4 regions of the Terrabacter sp. C0L_2 genome follow, and region 1 is predicted to be linked to each of the others. Evidence: riboswitches for the same ligand, from Rfam matches in the RefSeq annotation. Region 1 holds a riboswitch; each other region holds the start of a gene.

Region 1 (4,351 bases):
AACTCGCGGCCCACGGCGACGGCGTCACCGAGGTCGCGCTCGAGGATGTCCTCGACGTCGGCGAGCTCGGTCACCTTGCCGAAGCCGGTGTTGAGGATGACCGGACCGCCGAAGCGCTTGCGCAGGTCGCGCACGATGTCGGACTCCGGGTCGCCGAGGATGCTGAGGTAGGCGAGGCCGAGCGGCGCGATGCCCTCGACGAGCGACTCGTAGGTCGCGGCGGTGTCGGCCTCGTCCTCCTCGAGCACGCCCTGGATGTTGTGCGCGGGCGAGATGCGGATGCCGACGCGGTCGGCGCCGATCGCCTCGGCCACGGCCTTCGTGATCTCGACGGTCAGGCGCGCGCGGTTCTCGGGCGAGCCGCCGTAGGCGTCGGTGCGCTGGTTGCTGCTCGGGGCGAGGAACTGGTGCGGCAGGTAGCCGTTGGCGGCGTGGACCTCGACGCCGTCGAGCCCGGCCGCGACGGCCTGACGCGCAGCGTGGACGAACTCGGCCACGAGCGCGGGGATCTCGTCGGTCTCGAGGGCGCGCGGGACGGCATACGCCTGCTGACCCTTCGGGGTCACGATCTCGCCCGGCGCGGCGATGGCGCTCGGGGCGACGCTCTCGAGGCCACCCTTGTTGTCGGGATGGGCGACGCGGCCGGCGTGCATGAGCTGGACGACGACGTGGCCGCCGCCCTGGTGCACGGCGTCGGCGACGAGGCGCCAGCCGGCGACCTGCTCGTCGGAGTGCATGCCGGGGGTGTCGAGGTAGCCCTGGCCGACGGCGCTCGGCTGGGTGCCCTCGGTGATGATGAGGCCGGCGCTGGCGCGCTGGCCGTAGTACTCGGCGTTGAGCTCTGTCGGCGCCTGGCCCTCGCCCGCGCGGTTGCGCGTCAGCGGTGCCATGACGAAGCGCTGGGGGAGGTCCCAGCGGCCGATGCGGATGCTCTCGAAGGCCGTGGACACAGGCCTGCTCCTCACGTGTAGGGGGCTGTCGATGACGGTTGGCGGCACCACCGTGATCGATGGAGCCTTCAACTACCTAGTCGACAAGGCGTGCAGGGCGGCGATCATTCCCGCGTGTCCAGGGTTGGGCGTGTGGGCGATCCCACCCGCCTGCGGCGTTCGTGGCGGCAGGTCGGTGGGGACATGACGAAGGGGAGGATGCCGCAGCATCCTCCCCTTCGCGTGCGCTCAGTTCGCGTGGAACTCCGCGGTCATCGACGGACCGTCACGGCGCGTAGATGTACTTCATGCCGGGACCGTCGGTCAGCGTGCGCGTGTTGTAGTTGTACGCGCCGGCGAGGGCGTTCATCTCGATGATGGTGACCTGGTTGCCGCTGACGCCGGTGACCCAGGCGACGTGGCCGACGCTCGAGGAGCCGTGGACGCCGGGCTCCATGACGAGGATCGAGCGCGTGCGGGGCGTGCCGCTCACGGTGTAGCCCGCGGAGGCTGCGCCGGTGTCCCAGACCATCGCGTTGCCGGTCCAGCCGCCGGGGTAGTAGCCCTCGGACTTGTACCACTGGGCGAGAGCGCCCCAGGTGCACTGGCCCGCGGTGGCCCAGTTGTGCGAGGAACGCATGCCGGACGAGGCGCTCGGCACGTTGCCGTTGACCGTCGACTTGACCGACGAGGTGGTGCCGGTCAGCGTGCGGCGGGTCAGGTCCCGCGAGGCGCGCTGTGCGGCGAGCTTGCGCTCGGCGGCCGCCTTCTTGGCGGCGGCGCGCTCGGTCTTGACCTGGACGTCCTCGATGACCTGCGGCTTCGGCTTGGCGACGCGCTGGGCGACGGACTGCTGCACCGCGGGGGCGTAGCCGATCTTCGACAGGGCGGTCGACACGGCGGGAGCCGCGGCGGTCGCGGGGCCGACAGCAGCCGGGGCCGCGGCCTCGGAGCCTGCAGCAGCGACGTTGCCCGAGTTGGGCGACAGGGTGTCGGCGCTCGCCGGGTTGGCGAAGGTGGCGACGAGGCCACCCGTGGCGGCGACGACGGCACCGGCCTTCATGGCCGGCTGAGCCGACTCACGGGCGAGGAGCTTGAGTTCGTTGAGGGGATTGTGGCGGCCAGGTGCACGGTGGCGACCGCGGATGTTCTCTGAGTTCACGCTTGATGCCTCTCCGCGCCTACGAAGTTAGCTGTCGGGTTCGGGCGGAAAGGTGCCCGGCCTCGGACCCGAGAGACGTGACTTCGTCGCGCGGGGGCCAAGGCTTAACCCCAAGGACGTCCGGAGTCGTTGCGCCGGACGCCCGGAGAAACGTGTGGTTCCTCCGCTCCTGTCACAAGGTTTGATCTCTCTCGTCAGGCGGTGACAGGACTAGGCGGTCCACCTCACGAGAGCCCGACCTGGTGGCCGGACTTGGGAAGAGTAAACGAGTCAACTGGCAAATGTCACGCCACGGTAACGACGACGCGCGGGGAACGCCCCTGAATGTCCGGAGTGCGTGCCTATACCCGCGCTTTACCTTGCGTTGGCTGAGACGTGGATCACAGCGGATCGTCGTATCTCGACATGAGGCGGCGGGTAGTCCGCCGGACCCTGGGAGCTGGCCCGACGGCATACCTCGGGTGGTCGCCGCCGCGCGGCCTCAGCTCGTGCCGGTGAGGTGGCCGAAGACCACGACGTTGTCGCGGTACTCGTTGCGGCTGTCGGTCGGCCCACCGCACGTCACGAGACGGATCTCCGCCTTGGTGAAGTCGCCCCGATAGACGGCCTCGGTCGGGAACTGCGTCTTCCTGTAGGCCGCGACCTTGTCGACGGTGAAGCGCAGGTGCGTGCCGTCGCGGCGCGACACCTTGACGACGTCGCCGGCGCGGACCCTGCCGAGCTCGTAGAAGATGCCCGGCACCCCGGACGGGGTGTCGACGTGCGCGGCGAGGACCGCGGGGCCGAGCTGCCCCGGGGTGGGGCCGGCGTCGTAGAGGCCGACCTCCTGGGCCGTGCCAGGCACCGAGATCGTGCCGTCACGCTGGATGCTGAGCGGCACGAAGTGCGACGAGCGCACCCCGATCGACGGGATCTCGATCGACGTCGGCTCGGACGCCTCGAGGAAGTCCCCGAAGCCGTTGGGGTCGCTCGCGCCCGGCTCGGCGCTCGGCCTGGTGCCTGCCGAGGTGCTCGAAGATGGGCCGGCTGACGGTGTCCCGCCCTGACCCGGGGAGGTCGGCGGGCTCGAGGTGGACGTGCCGGCCGAGGGCACCCCGGCCGCCGCAGGCTGCGGCGGGCCGGGGGTCCCCGACGTCCCTCGGAGGCCGAGGACGAGCGCGATGACCCCGACGACGACCAAGACGGCCGTGACCGCGACGGCTGCCCTGACACCCGCGCCACTCACGCCACTTCGGCGGGCGGGGCGGGTGGGGCGGTCACCGTCCGGGGACTGGGTGCGCTCGCTCACGGGAGGAGTCCCGTCGCTCAGGCGCGCGAGCGTGCGCGACGGGCGGCGAAGGCGCCGGACCCGGCCGCGGCGAGCAGGGCGCCGCCACCGACGAGCATCAGGGCCTCGTTCTGGCCGCCGCTCTTGAGGTTGTCGGCGGCGAGGCCACCACCGGTGTGCATGCCGCCGGCGGGCGCGACGCGAAGAGCGCCACAGAGGGCCGGGTCGGTCGCCTCGGTGGGCAGCGACGGCATGAGGTCGCTCTTGGTGTCGCCGGAGTACTTGCCGTCCTTGTTGTAGTCGACACCGTGGATGACGACGACGGACTCGCCGGCCGAGATCGCCTTGGCCACGGCGCTCGAGACCTTGATGCTGCCGCGCTGGTAGGCGATCTTGCCGCCGGGGGCGGTGCTGAAGCGGTCGATGGCGAGTCCGGACTTAGGGCTCGTGTCGCCGGTCTTGGTCAGCGAGACGACGATGTCGCCGTAGGCCGGTCCGCCCTCGGTCGTGTTGAGGTGGCCGTCGCCGTTCTTGTCGTCGGACAGGACCGGGCACTCGTGGCGGGCCTCGGCGCCGAAGTGGATGTGCGCGGCGTGCGGGTTGTCGGGGAGCAGGCCGTTGGCGGCCATCGTGACGGTGATCGTGTTGCCCTGGACGTCGACCATGGCGGTGCCGCTGCCGTTGACGCCGTTGCCGGCGACGGGCTTGAGGTTGGCGCTGACCCAGGTGTCCGCGGCGAAGGCCGGTCCGACGCTGAGGGCCATGGCTGCTGCCGCGGCGAGGCTGGCGCCGGCGATACGAGTGGTGGTGGTGCGCATCTGTGTTCCTCCTTGATGAGGAGACAAACCGTCCATCCTGCTCTGCTTCAGACGGGGGGTCGTCGTCGACCGTCTCCGCGCGGGGGTTCGCCGCGCAGGGCGTGACTGGATTGGGGTTCCAGCGAAGTTTCTCGACGGGAACCCCGCCACGACCGGCGGCCGAGGTCTTGACTGG
Region 2 (4,351 bases), 2.2 Mb from region 1:
CTGCTGCTCGGGGACCACCTCGGGCGGCCACTGACCGGCACGTGGGGCATCGGATACCTGGTCCAGCCCGGCTCGGTCCTCGCACCCGGCTTCTCCCCCAGTCCGGCCCGGGCTCCGGGTCTCGGCGAGAGCTGCACGGACCCGGGCGCGTTCTACGCGGGCTGCGCCTACCACCTCACCCCCGCCTACGACCTGCTCGCCGCCGCCGCGATCGCGCTCCTGCTCGTCCTGGCCTCCCGCTGGATTCGGCCGATGCCCGGCGTCGCGATCAGCATCTTCGCGCTGCTCTACGCCGGGCAACGCCTGGCCCTCGACGCGGCACGCGGGATCGACGAACGACCATTCGCCGGCCTGACCGGCACCCAGCTCATCGCCGCGGTCGTCGTGACGGCCGCAGCCGCGTGGCTCGTCACCACCGCGGCTCGGCTCCGCCGCCGGACGATGACGCGCCCGTCCCGCGACGCGCAGACCCCACTCGAGGGCGAAGCTGAACCCGCAGCCGAGAGCAACCAGGCAGCGCCCGGGTCCGCGTCATCACGGGCGGGAGACCCATCGTGAACGGCCTCCGCCGGCGACACGTCCCCGGTGCCCGCCTGGCGTGGGTGGCCACGGGCGTGGCCGTGCTCGTCACGACGGCCGGGTGCGGCACGTCGGGGGCGAGCTCCGTCGCGGCGCAAGCCCGCTCCGGGGACCGGAAGGGGTACGTCTCCGGCGACGGCAGCGTCGAACGGGTCGACGCCGCCGACCGCGGCCCGGCCCTGGCCCTGGCCGGACCGACCGTCGACGGGCGCACCTGGTCGCTGCAGGAGCACTCCGGTCAGGTCGTCGTCGTCAACGTGTGGGGCTCGTGGTGCCCGCCGTGCATCACCGAGACCCCCGCGCTCGAGAAGGCCTACCGGACCCTGACCGCCCGGTACCAGGACGTCGCGTTCATCGGGCTGGACACCAAGGAGGGCCCCGAGTCCGCTCTCGCGTTCATCCGCGCGAACCACGTCCCGTACCCGTCGCTCGCCTACGACGGGGGGCAGCGGATGCTGTCGCTCAACGGCAAGGCCGCCGCCACCCCGACGACGTTGGTCCTGGACCGCCAGCACCGGATCGCGGCCCGCGTGCTCGGGCCGGTGACCGCCGCGACGCTGGGCGGGCTCGTCGAGGACGTGCGGGCCGGATGACGCCCACCGACCTGACGGCCGCCCCGGTCCTGGTGGCACTCGGCGTCGCCGCGCTCGCTGGCGTCGTCTCGTTCGCGTCCCCGTGCGTGCTGCCGCTCGTTCCCGGCTTCCTCGGGTACGTGACCGGGCTGTCCGACCAGCCGCTCGCTGACCGCCGCCGCGGTCGGATGGTCCTGGGGGCGCTGCTGTTCGTGCTCGGCTTCAGCACCGTCTTCCTCGTCGGCGCCGGGATCGTCGCGGCCGCGTCCCTGACGCTGCAGGAACACCAGTCCGGCCTTCTGCGAGTCAGCGGCGCGGTCGTCGTCATCACCGCCCTGGTCTCTCTCGGGGTCGGCCGCTCCTGGTCGCTGACGCCCCGGTGGCGCCCACCCACCGGGCTGGGCGGTGCGCCGCTGCTCGGCGTCGCCTTCGGGATCGGGTGGGGACCCTGCCAGGGCCCGACACTCGCGGCGATCCTCGCCATGGCCGCTCCCCTGTCCGCGCAGTCCGGCACGGTCACCCGCGGCGTCGCCCTCGCCCTCGCCTACTGCCTCGGCCTCGGCCTTCCCTTCCTGGCCATGGCAGCCGGGTACGAACGAGCGAGCCGAGCCAGCGAGTGGCTGCGTCGACACCGGCAACCCATCCGGCTGACCGGCGCCATCGTCCTGCTCACCGTCGGGACCCTCATGCTCGGCGGTCTCTGGGAACCGGTCATCACGTGGCTCCAGTCACGCCTCATCAACAACTTCCAGACGGTCATCTGAACGCCCTGACCAACCGTCCCCGCCACTCCCCCCAGCCGCACCACCTGCGCACCGAGACCTCGACCGAAAGAAGGACCGACCGACACCCTCCACACCCTCCACACCCTCCACCACCCATGACATGACCGACCCGACCGGGCCCACGGCCCGACGGACATCCCTGAGCAGGCGAGCTACCCGTCGTACTCGCCCTGCACCCAGCCCACTCCGGGCACTCACCGAGGCGCCGAATCCTGCCACCTCGAGGAGTCCACACCCACCACGCACGGCAGGAACGGGGAAACCACCACCGGACACGCAGCCGCGACGTCCTCGGGGTGAAGCCGACGCTCACGCGCCGGCCGGGTCACCACCTCCGACCCGAACCCGACAGCTAACCCCGCAGGCGCGAGAGAGGCCACCGATGAACACCACCCGACGTCCCGGCCGGCACCGACCCCCCGGCAAACCCAACCCGCTCACCGAGCTTGGAACCCTCGCCCGCGAGTCCGCGCAGCCTGCCATGAAGGGGGCCGCGATCCTTGCCGCCACCGGCGGGCTCATCAGCACGCTGGCCCCGTCGGCCTCGGCCGAGAGCAGCTCGAGCGCCAGCGCGCCCGCCGTCACCGGCCCCGCCTCCGCGACGACGTCCGGCAGCGCGACGGCAGTGCCCGGCATGACCGCCCGGCCGGCGCTCACCTCGATCGGGTTCACCCCGAAGCCGAAGGCCGTGAACGCACCGGCCGCGACGGTCATCACCGACGTCGCCGTGCAGCAGAAGCGCGACGCGGCCCACCGGGCGGCGGCCGCCAGACGGGAAGCGCAGGCCCGTGCCTCCCGCGACCAGGCGCGACGAGCGCTGAGCGGGTCCGCGTCCGCGGACACCAGCGTGGGCGTCTCCGTCCCACGCGCAAGCGCAGGCGGTCGCTCCTCGTACAACTGGGGATCACCCGGGCAGTGCACGTGGGGCGTGCTCAACAAGTGGTACCAGTCCGAGGGCTACTACCCCGGTGGCTGGACCGGCAACGCCCTCGTCTGGGGCACGCGAGCCGCGGACGCCGGATACACCGTCAGCGGGACGCCCCGGACGCGGTCGGTCGTCGTGATGCAGCCGGGCGTGCACGGCTCGTCGAGCGCCGGTCACCTCGGCTGGGTCACCGCGGTGAACGGAGACCAGGTCACCATCATCGAGATGAACGCGCTGGCCGGACCGTTCAACTACAACACCCGAACCGTCACGGACATCAGCGGCATGCAGTACATCTACGCTCCGTAGGACCGCTGCCACGACCGGGCCTGCGGGCGCCCCCGCTCGACGCGGGGGCGCCCGCACGCGGGCTGCGGCTCGACCGACATCGTCGGCTCGCTGCACCCAAGGCCCGGTCAGCCCGGTCAGCCCGGTCAGCCCGGTCAGCCCGGTGGGCCATTCCAACGGGGATGGGCAGGGATGCATGTTGCCTGCGTTTCGCCCCGCATCTCAGGTCCGTCGATGCCACCGCCCAGGTGGGCCTCCCCGTCAGGAATCTCGAAGGGCCCTCTGGACATGTCTCACGCCTGTAGCTGAACCCGTGAACAGCCATGGCATCATCTCGGCCATGCGACGGAGAACGACTGAGTCAGCCCTCGAGCGCACGTCGCCGGTCGCTCCGCGGTTCTACACGCTGAGCGACGTCGCGACCCTGCTCGCGAGCACCGAGGCCCAGGTGTACGCGTTCGTGCGCACCGGGGACCTGCCCGCGATCAAGATCGGCGGCCGCGGCCAGTGGCGCATCGAGATCACGGTGCTCGACCAGTGGATCGCAGACCAGTACGAGGCCACCAAGGTCTACGTCCTGGAGCACCCGATCCTCGATGCGTCGCGGAAGGCCGGACCGCGCACGGTGGAGGACTGAGCCGGTGCCCTACCCCGGCCGCCCGGTCCTCGACGTGCTGCCCGAGTTCGTCGGCACGGCCTCGACCAGGCCGACGCCGCAGCAGCGGGAGCGGCTGCTCGCGTTCTGCGCCGAGCAGTACCGCGCCGGCCGCTCCATCCACGAGCTCGCCGAGCTGACCGGTCGCACCCAGTCCGCGGTGCGTCGGGCGCTCGACCAGGCGGGCGTTCCTCGCCGTGGCCGCGGCGCTCCGCAGGTATCGTGATCGCCATGATGATCGGCGGTCGACTCCCAGCCTGAGCCCGACAGGCGGGCACGGGCCTCACCTGAGGAGTCACCATGCGCACGAAGCGCTGGATCGTCGTCACGCTCGAGAGCTGCTGCTGCGTCATCGACCGCCTGCCCGGCTGGACCTACCCCGTCGTCGGCCGCTGGCTCGGATGCCCGAGCGGGTTCGCATTCTGGTCCGGCCGGCTGGATCGACGATGGGGCACCGGTCTCACCCGACAGCTCCCGTAGGCGGCTCCTAACCGTCGGGCGGTCGGCGCCGGATCGCGGGATCGACGGTGAGTGCCTTGATCGGCGC
Region 3 (4,351 bases), 1.3 Mb from region 1:
ACTGCTCCACCCTCACCCACCCCGGTCTGCCGACCTCGCCGGCTGCTCGACCCGTCGCTGGACTGCTGCGCGACCGCACCGACCCTCCACCCGGGCCCCACCCGAGCGCGCGACCGCGCACCCTCGCATCCTTCCCCCGAAAGGCCGCGCGAGAGCCGAATCCCAGCGCGACATGCCCACGACTGTGCAGGGTCCGCGCCGCACTGGGCGTTTTGCGTCGTTCTGTCCCGGCCACCACGAGCATCAGCCTCGCGATCACTTCCGCACGAGCCCGGACGCGCCCAGCAGCCCGTGCGACGATGAAGCACCACGCCCCGACACCGAGGGAGCTGCGCCATGGCGACGACACACCCGAGTCACGGCTTCCTCGCGGAGCCCCCGCCGTCGCCCGAGGTGCAGGCGCTCTTCGACGGCGACGTCGCCGACCACGGCTTCGTCATGAACCTCACGCGCGTGTGGGCGCACTCGCCGTCGGCCAAGGTCGCGCTCTTCGCTCTGCTCGGCGACCTGGCCCAGCAGGCAGGCCTCACCTTCCGCCAGCGCGGGGTCCTCATCTCCGCGACCGCCGGGACCGTCGGCGACTCGTACTGCTCCCTGGCGTGGGGCAACCGGCTTGCGACGGCAGCCGGCGACGACGTCGCGCACACCGTCCTCCGCGGCGACGACGACGGTCTCGACGCCGTCGACGCCGCCCTCGCCGGATGGGCACGGACGATCGCCCGCGACCCGAACGCCACGACGGCCGCCGACCTCGAGCCCCTCCGGAGGGCGGGCTTCGACGACCGGCAGATCTTCGCGATCACCGCGTTCGTCGCGCTGCGTCGTGCCTTCTCGACGGTCAACGACGCGCTCGGAGCACTGCCCGACCGGCAGCTGCGCGACGAGGCACCGGCCGGGGTCGACGCCGCCGTGTCGTTCGGCCGCCCGGCCGCCGACGAGGCGTCCTGACCGAGGGCGTATGCCGTCCCGCCCGGTGGGTGCGCCTCAGACGGTCTGCGTGGCCACGCCGCGAAGGAGGGCGAGGTAGTCCTCGACGGGACGCGCACCCGACACGGCGGCATACCCGTTGGCGACGACGAAGGGCGTCGACGTGACGCCCATCGAGCGGGCCTGCTGCTCGTCGGCGCGCACCTGCTCGGCGTACTCGTCGGACGCGAGCACGGAGGACACGCGCCGCTCGTCGAGGCCGCACTCGGCGGAGAGCCGCTGGAGCACCTCGTGGTCGTCGATGGCCAGCCCCTCACCGAAGTGGGCGGAGTGGAAGCGCTCGACGGCCGCGGACCGCAGGGCCGGACCGCCCATCTCGCCGGCGAGGGCGCAGAGCCGGTGGGCGTCGAAGGTGTTGGCGCGCACGGCGCGGTCCCAGTCGAAGAGGAGGTCGTCGGCCTCGGCGACCTCGCTCGCCTTGGCGTTCATGAGCCGGCCGGCACCCGCGTCGCCCCCGTGCCGCACCGAGAGGTGCTCGCTGACGGGTACCGCCCCACCCACGGGCACGTCGGGGTCGAGCTCGAACGACCGCAGCCGCACCGTGACGTCGTGCGGGCGCTCGAAGGCGGCGACGGCGGCCTCGACACGCCGCTTGGCCACCCACGAGTAGGGGCAGACCAGGTCACTCCAGAGGTCGAGCTCGATGAGGGTCGTGGACTCGGCGGCAGGCTGGTCGGTCATCAGCTCAGTCAACCACGGGTCCGAAAAGCGCTGCACCCCCACCGGTGACCGGTGGGGGCGCAGCGAACAAGCGGAGGGGGCGGCTCAGAAGCGGCCGTAGCCCGACGGGGTCGTCCAGATCGAGTGGTTGCCGATCACGGTGCCGGTGCGCTGGGCGTCGATCATGCGACCGGGGCTGACGTAGATGCCCACGTGGTAGGCCGGCGAGCCGAAGAAGACGAGGTCTCCGGGGCTCGGGTTGCTGACGCGCGTCGCGGCGGCCTGCTGCGCCGACGCCGTGCGCGGGATCGAGATCCCGGCCTGGCGGTAGACGTAGGAGGTGAAGCCGGAGCAGTCGAAGCCCGACGGCGACGAGCCGCCGTAGACGTACGGGACGCCGAAGAAGGACTGCGCGATGCCGACGATGCCGCTGGCGGTCGGCGCCGGTGCGGGTGCGGGGGCGTTGAGGGCGACACGCGTGGCCGACCGCGAGGCGCGCTCGGTCGCGGCCTGGCGCTCGGCGGCAGCCTTGGCAGCGGCCTTCTTCTCAGCGCGAGCCGTCTTGACCTGGATGTCTTCGATGACGACCGGCTTGACGTTGGCCTGCTTGAGCGCGGGCTTGGCGAAGCCGATGGCGGAGAGGGCGTTGCCGGCCTTGAGCGTGCCGACGGCGGGGCCGACGGCTGCGGGGGCGGCGACGGCGCTGCTCGAACCGTCGGCTGCGTTCGCCGTGCCGGCGAACGAGGCGACGAGGCCACCCGAGGCGGCCACGATCGCGGCACCCTTCACGGCGGGCTGAGCAGACTCCTTGGCGATCGTCTTGAGCTCTGCGATCGCGTTGAATCGACCGGGGGCGCGGTGGCGCCCGGGAACGTTCTGAGCCACGGTTGACCTCTCGACGCCTACGAGGTGAGCTGTCGGGTTCGGGCTTGAGGTACTGCCCGGCCTTCGCTCGGACCAGGTTCGGTCCACGGAGGGCTTCACCCCGAGGGCGTCTCTCGACGTCCGGAGAAAGTGGTTCCCCCGCTCCTGCCATGCGGTTCGTGCTGAGCCTCGGGTCGATGGCAGGACTAGGCGGTTCGACCCACGGCACTCACTCGACGGGGAGAGCAAGTGGGGCCAACCGTACCCAAGACCCCCAGCCTTGTCACCTCCGAGTTCCCACTCGTCACAGAATTTTTCCGAGGCTCTCGAGGGGCTCGTGGCGCGCTGTGGCAAGGACTGACAAAAGGGTCCGGCAGCAGGGGGCAAACCCCCACAGACCGACCCCCGCCACAGCGGGGAACGGCCAGGACCGACCGGCGTCAGGCGGCCTGGCAGAAGACGTGGACGGCGACGTCGTCGGGCAGCGACACGCCCGTCGAGGGCTCGCTGCCCTCACGGACGGCCACGACGCGGCCCCCGTCCCGCACGACCTCGACGCGGGCCCCGGGCACGACGCCGGCGCTCGTCAGCAGCGCGAGCGCCTCGGGGTCGACCTGCACGGGCTCGCCGATGCGGCGGATCGTGACGACGGCCGGGGCGTCCTTGACCGCCGCGGTCAGGGTGCTGAGGCCGGTGAGGAAGTCCTCGTCCTGGCGCACACCGAGCTCGTCGAGCCCCGGGATCGGGTTGCCGTAGGGCGACTCGAGACCCTCGCCGATGAGGCCGAGGATCTTGCGCTCGACCTTCTCGGACATGACGTGCTCCCAGCGGCACGCCTCGTCGTGGGCATACTCCCACTCGAGGCCGATGACGTCGACGAGCAGGCGCTCGGCGAGCCGGTGCTTGCGCATGACGCGGGTGGCGAGCAGCCGGCCGTGGTCGGACAGCTCGAGGTGCCGGTCGCCCGAGACCGCGACGAGCCCGTCGCGCTCCATGCGGGCCACCGTCTGCGACACCGTGGGACCGGAGTGGCCGAGACGCTCGGCGATGCGCGCGCGCAGGGGGACGATGCCCTCCTCCTCGAGCTCGAAGATGGTGCGCAGGTACATCTCGGTGGTGTCGATCAGGTCCGTCACGGTCATACCTTCTCAGAGTCGGAGAGCGCTCAGGGACCGCTCGTCGCAGCGCCGCGGTCGCCGACCCGGGTCGGGTCGTGCCGAGGCACCCAGATGCGCAGCCACCCCGCCCCGACGACGGCGCCCACGCCGAGCACGACGGCGGAGGCGCCGAGGGACATGATGGCGCTCAGCCCTGACAACGCCAGCGGCCCCGCTGCCCTTCCCAGGTCGGCGCAGAGGCGCCACCCGCCGAGGAACTGCGCGCGCCCGTCGGCCGGCGACGCGTCGGCCCCGAGCGTCATGATGAGGCCCGCGCCGAGCCCGTTGCCGACCCCCAGCACGGTCGCCGCGGCCGTCACGGCGACGAGGCTCGTCGCAAGGGGCATGAGCGCCATGCCGAGACCGAGCACGAGCATGCTCGGGACCGCGGCGGCCACCCGGCCGTAGCGGTCCATCAGCCACCCGGAGGGGTAGAAGAGCAGCATGTCGATGGCGCCGGCCACGCCGAAGACGAGCGAGGTCTGCGCGGGCGAGAAGCCGACCGACTCGGCCCACAGCGGGACGAGCGCCTCACGGATGGCGCGGGCCCCGGCCACGCACATCGCGCCGGTGCCCAGCGTCAGCAGCACGTGTCGGTGCTGCAGGAGCACCGACACGACGCTGCGCGGTGGGCCACCACCCGCGACGCGGTGGGCCGATCCCGTGATGTCGGGTGCGACGAG
Region 4 (4,351 bases), 740 kb from region 1:
TTGAGGTAGCCGGTGGAGAGCGTGGCGATCGCCTTGGTGCCGACGAACATCCGCGCGTTCTCGATGACCTTGAACATCTGGGCGATGCCGTCGTGGACGTCGCCGAGGAGGGTGCCGACGGCGGGCTCGTGCTCGCCGAAGGTGACCTCGCACGTCGTGCTGACCTTGAGGCCCATCTTGTGCTCGACGTTGGTGACGTGGGCACCGTTGCGCTCGCCCAGCTCACCGGTCTCGAGGTCGACGTGGAACTTCGGGACGATGAAGAGGCTGAGGCCCTTGGTGCCGGGGCCGGCGCCCTCGGGGCGGGCGAGGACGAAGTGGACGACGTTGTCGACCATGTCGGACTCGGCCGAGGTGATGAAGCGCTTGACGCCCGTGATGTGCCACGTGCCGTCGGGCTGCTGGACGGCCTTGGTGCGGCCGGCGCCGACGTCGGAGCCCGCGTCGGGCTCGGTCAGCACCATCGTGGTGTGCCAGGCCTTGTCGACGATGTGCTTGGCCAGCTTCTTCTGGTCGTCGTTGCCGAGGTGCCAGAGCAGGTTGGCGAAGGAGTAGCTCGCCGTGAACATGTGCACGGCCGGGTTGGCGCCGCAGACCATCTCGGCGACGGACCAGCGCAGCGAGGCCGGGACGACCATCCCGCCGAGCTCGGCCGGGACGTCGAGGTTGCCCCAGTCGCCGTCGACGTAGGCCTTGAACGAGCGCTTGAACGACTCGGGCATCGTCACGGTCTGGCTGGCCGGGTCGTAGACCGGCGGGTTGCGGTCGCTGTCGAGCAGGCTGTCGGCCAGCTCGTTCTCGGCGAGGCGCGAGACCTCGCGGAGGATGTCCTTGGCCGCGTCGACGTCGACGTCGGCATAGATGCCCTCTCCGAGGACGTCCTGGCGGTTGAAGACCTCGAACAGGTTGAACTCGAGGTCGCGCACGTTGCTCTTGTAGTGGCCCATCTTCGGGACCCTCCGCGTTCTGTCGCTCGTCGTGCGTCCGCGCTGTCGTCGGCGGGCGCGCCAAGTTACTGGCCGGTCACTTCCATGATGCTACTGACCGGTAACGACCGCAAGAGGGAGGGGTCACAGTTGGGCCACGAGGGGCTGCGGCCCGCACCGATGGCGTATGCCGGGTGGCCGGTCGGGGTCGTCCGTGGAGTCAGGTTGTGGCCGGCTGTCGTCCGGGCGAGGACAACAGAAGGGCCCGGTCGCGGTGACCGGGCCCTTCTGGACTGGAGCAGGCGGCACGAATTGCACGTACGTCTTCCTTCTGGAAGAAGGTTGTTCTGCTACTGAACTACGCCTGCGAGGCGTCGCCAACCGTAGCAACAGACAGGGCCCGACGTCCAAATGCGACGCGCCGTCCCTACGAACCCGTGCGAACGCGACCTCGCCCCAGGCGCACATGGCGCTGTGACCGAGCGACTCGAGTGCGGAGGGTCCGCTCGGCCTATCCATCTGCCCGGTTCGGCGGTCTTTGAGGTGGCAACTCTTGCCAGAATTTGCCCGGACGCGATGCTTTCGTGACCTTCTCTGTCACATTCGATGAATGTTCATCGTCCGGGGTCTTCCCCGGACGGCCCGCCGGACGCCGAGTCCTGTCCACCGGTGGGGCAGTCAAGGAAAAACGGACAGGAGTGGGGGACCCACCTTCGGACCGGCCTGCCAGTCCTCGGGGTGAAGCCGCATCTGCGGCCGGGCAACTTCCGCCCGAACCCGACAGCTCACCTCACAGGCGTGGGAAGGACCCGCCATGTCCACTTCTACCTCTGCACGCCGAATTTCCTTGCAGTCATTGACCATCGCACCACTCGTGACCGCAGCACTGCTGGTCGGGACCGTCGGCACCTCGCCCGCTCCCACAGCCTCCGCGCCGAGCGCCCCGGTAGCACCGGCCGCCTCGGCCCCCGCAACCCGAGCGCCGGTCGAGGTCAGGACGACGTCCGTCGCCTACGTCACCCCGGCGTCCATCGCCATCCCGCGCGGTCTCAAGGCCGTCAGGATCGCGGCCGCACAGAAGGGCAAGCCCTATCGCTGGGGCGGTGCGGGGCCATCGTCCTTCGACTGCTCCGGACTCGTCTACTACGTCTACAAGAAGAGGCTCAACGTCTCACTGCCGCGCACGGCAAATGCCCAGCGCCTCAAGACGATTCGCATCGCGAAGTCGAGCATGCGTCCCGGTGACCTCGTCTTCTTCATGTCCGGCGGTCGCGCCTACCACGTCGGCATCTACGCCGGCGCCGGCAAGGTGTGGCACTCGCCGCGGCCCGGGCAGCGCGTCCAGCTCTCGAAGCTCTGGACGACGAGATGGGTGGCCGGTCGCATCCGCTGACCACCGCGACCCCTCGGCACGCCGGCACCCGGGAGTCGGTGGCTAGCGTGCCGAGGGAGTCGTCGAGTACTTCCACATCCGCTGCAGCACGTAGCGTCCGTCGCCCTGCGGGTCGAGCAGGGCCGGCCGGGCCTGACGGATCATCACCGTCGGCCGGAGCCGGACGTTGACGAGGGTCCTGCCGCGGAAGGACAAGTCGAGGATGACCCCCTCCTGCGTCTCCTGCCACCAGCCCTGGCCGAAGAGGTAGTTGCCCGGACTGACGAGCACGACGTTCGGGTCGGCCGCCGGGCCGCGGACGAGCAAGGGGCCGGCGACGTGGGTGCCGGACCCGATCACGTGGTCGCAGCCCGCCTTGTCGAACCAGCCGAGCTGGCGCTTCTGCACGGGCCAGAGGTCGTCGTGGTACTCCGCGCCGCCCCACCACTGCGGGTTGCAGATGACGAGGTCGGCGCCGGCCGCCTTGGCCCGGCGGACGCCCTCGCGGATGTTGCTCTCGGTGATCCACGGGACGCCGGCGGTGTCGGCGTCAGCCTTGGCCACCCCGGCGACGTCGTTGACGGCCACGAAGCCGACCTTGAGCCCCGCGACCTGCACGTAGGCCGGCTCGATGGCCTCGTCGAGGTCACGGCCCAGGCCCGTCCGCGGGATCTTGTACTTGTCGATGAGGCGCAGCGTCGACTCGATGCCGGCTACGCCCTTGTCGCTCATGTGGTTGGCCGCGAGGTAGACGACGTCGAGCCCCAGGGTGTCGCGCCAGCGGGGCAGCACCGCCTCGGGGACGCTGAAGACCGCCGTGGTGCCGAGCTGTGGCTTCCACGTCGAGTCGGGCACCACCGGGCACTCGTGGTCGGCGATCGCGACGTCCGACCGCTTGATGACCTGGGGTGTGGCGCCGGCGTTGCCCGTGTCGACAGGCAGCACCGAGCGGTAGGGCTCGTGGTCCGGCGGGTCGACGACCGCCGGCGCGGCGTAGCGAGCGGTACCGCCCCCGAAGACCCAGTCCCACCCCCGGCCCCGCGAGACGACCTGCGTCGCCGCGCCGCGGTCGGAGCAGAGGCTGCCGAGGTTGGTCATGGTCCAGACCTGTGAGGAGTCGTATGCCGTCCAGCGCGGGTCGAGGCTCGGCCCGCCGGGCGCTGTGGTCGCCGTGACGGGATAGTCCATCGCTCGCGCCTGCTCGTCACCGAAGAGGTCGGGGCCGAACATGCCGAACGGGCCCTTGCCCCGGATCGAGAGCACCTTGGTCGCCGGCTCGACGAGGCCGGGTGGGAGCAGCGCGATGCGCTTCTGCCCGGCCACGAGGGCCGCAGCGATCTTGTCCGCAGGGACGCACGCCGAGGACGCCTGTGGCGCAGGAAGATCCGGTGCGGTCAGCTTCACACCGCACGGCACGACGAGCGTTCCCTTGCCGGCGAGGTCACGCAGCTCGGCAATGGAGACGTTCGCCTTGAGGTTCGTCAGACCGGTGACGACGGCGAGCGGGAAGGTCGTCGCCGGGGTCGTCGACGTCGTCGCTGCAGGGGTGGAGGTCGCGGGTGACGGCGGGGCCGACGAGCCGGCGGGCGTCGACGTCGTGCCCGTGGCCGTGCCTGCGTCGGGCGGCGGGCTCCCGGTCGTGCACGCGGCCGCGAGCAACACGCATACGCCGATCGACGCGTAACGGGCCCTCCCGATGCTCCCCACGCGGCTAGCCTAGGCGCCAGCCACCCCAAAGGCGGAGGTTCCGCGAATGCCCCAGACCGCCGTCCCCGACGACGCCCGCCGCAGGTCGGCTGCGCGCCGCCCACGGGTCGTCGCCGGTGCCGCCGGTGCCGTCGGTCTCGCGCTGGCGCTGGTCGTCGGACCCTCGGTCGCGACGCCGCCGGCGTCGGCGCTCGGCCGACTTCCCTCGTGCGACCCCGGCGACGTGCTCACGGTCCCTCGCGGCTACGACGACTGGTCGGTGACGCTCGTGGACCGGCTGCTGCGCGTCGAGGCCGACTACGTGCCGCCGGACCTGGTCCGGTCGAGCGAGGCCGGGATCGGCGGC

Evidence for each region. Region 1 has a riboswitch for cyclic di-AMP ahead of U5C87_RS03795 (CHAP domain-containing protein). Riboswitches for the same ligand answer to the same signal wherever they lie in the genome.
Region 2: another riboswitch for cyclic di-AMP. It lies ahead of U5C87_RS16105 (CHAP domain-containing protein); the one in region 1 lies ahead of U5C87_RS03795 (CHAP domain-containing protein).
Region 3: another riboswitch for cyclic di-AMP. It lies ahead of U5C87_RS09615 (C40 family peptidase); the one in region 1 lies ahead of U5C87_RS03795 (CHAP domain-containing protein).
Region 4: another riboswitch for cyclic di-AMP. It lies ahead of U5C87_RS07255 (C40 family peptidase); the one in region 1 lies ahead of U5C87_RS03795 (CHAP domain-containing protein).

What each region holds. Positions count from the first base shown of each region.
Region 1 is NZ_CP143557.1:811,277-815,627, reverse strand. Features, by position in the region: gene U5C87_RS03800 (alkene reductase) at 1-950, opposite strand, end outside; gene U5C87_RS03795 (CHAP domain-containing protein) at 1,216-2,091, opposite strand; cyclic di-AMP (ydaO/yuaA leader) riboswitch at 2,096-2,288, opposite strand; gene U5C87_RS03790 (sortase domain-containing protein) at 2,573-3,379, opposite strand; gene U5C87_RS03785 (hypothetical protein) at 3,397-4,176, opposite strand.
Region 2 is NZ_CP143557.1:3,503,306-3,507,656, forward strand. Features, by position in the region: gene U5C87_RS16090 (prolipoprotein diacylglyceryl transferase family protein) at 1-558, shown strand, start outside; gene U5C87_RS16095 (TlpA family protein disulfide reductase) at 555-1,172, shown strand; gene U5C87_RS16100 (cytochrome c biogenesis CcdA family protein) at 1,169-1,915, shown strand; cyclic di-AMP (ydaO/yuaA leader) riboswitch at 2,130-2,316, shown strand; gene U5C87_RS16105 (CHAP domain-containing protein) at 2,319-3,170, shown strand; gene U5C87_RS16110 (helix-turn-helix domain-containing protein) at 3,490-3,786, shown strand; gene U5C87_RS16115 (helix-turn-helix domain-containing protein) at 3,791-4,030, shown strand; gene U5C87_RS16120 (hypothetical protein) at 4,105-4,284, shown strand.
Region 3 is NZ_CP143557.1:2,064,694-2,069,044, reverse strand. Features, by position in the region: gene U5C87_RS09630 (zf-HC2 domain-containing protein) at 1-10, opposite strand, end outside; gene U5C87_RS09625 (carboxymuconolactone decarboxylase family protein) at 337-948, shown strand; gene U5C87_RS09620 (DsbA family oxidoreductase) at 985-1,668, opposite strand; gene U5C87_RS09615 (C40 family peptidase) at 1,753-2,532, opposite strand; cyclic di-AMP (ydaO/yuaA leader) riboswitch at 2,535-2,699, opposite strand; gene U5C87_RS09610 (metal-dependent transcriptional regulator) at 2,952-3,647, opposite strand; gene U5C87_RS09605 (MFS transporter) at 3,677-4,351, opposite strand, start outside.
Region 4 is NZ_CP143557.1:1,549,886-1,554,236, forward strand. Features, by position in the region: gene U5C87_RS07245 (acyl-CoA dehydrogenase) at 1-947, opposite strand, end outside; tRNA gene U5C87_RS07250 (tRNA-Gly) at 1,221-1,294, opposite strand; cyclic di-AMP (ydaO/yuaA leader) riboswitch at 1,577-1,734, shown strand; gene U5C87_RS07255 (C40 family peptidase) at 1,801-2,319, shown strand; gene U5C87_RS07260 (CapA family protein) at 2,362-4,005, opposite strand; gene U5C87_RS07265 (M15 family metallopeptidase) at 4,052-4,351, shown strand, end outside.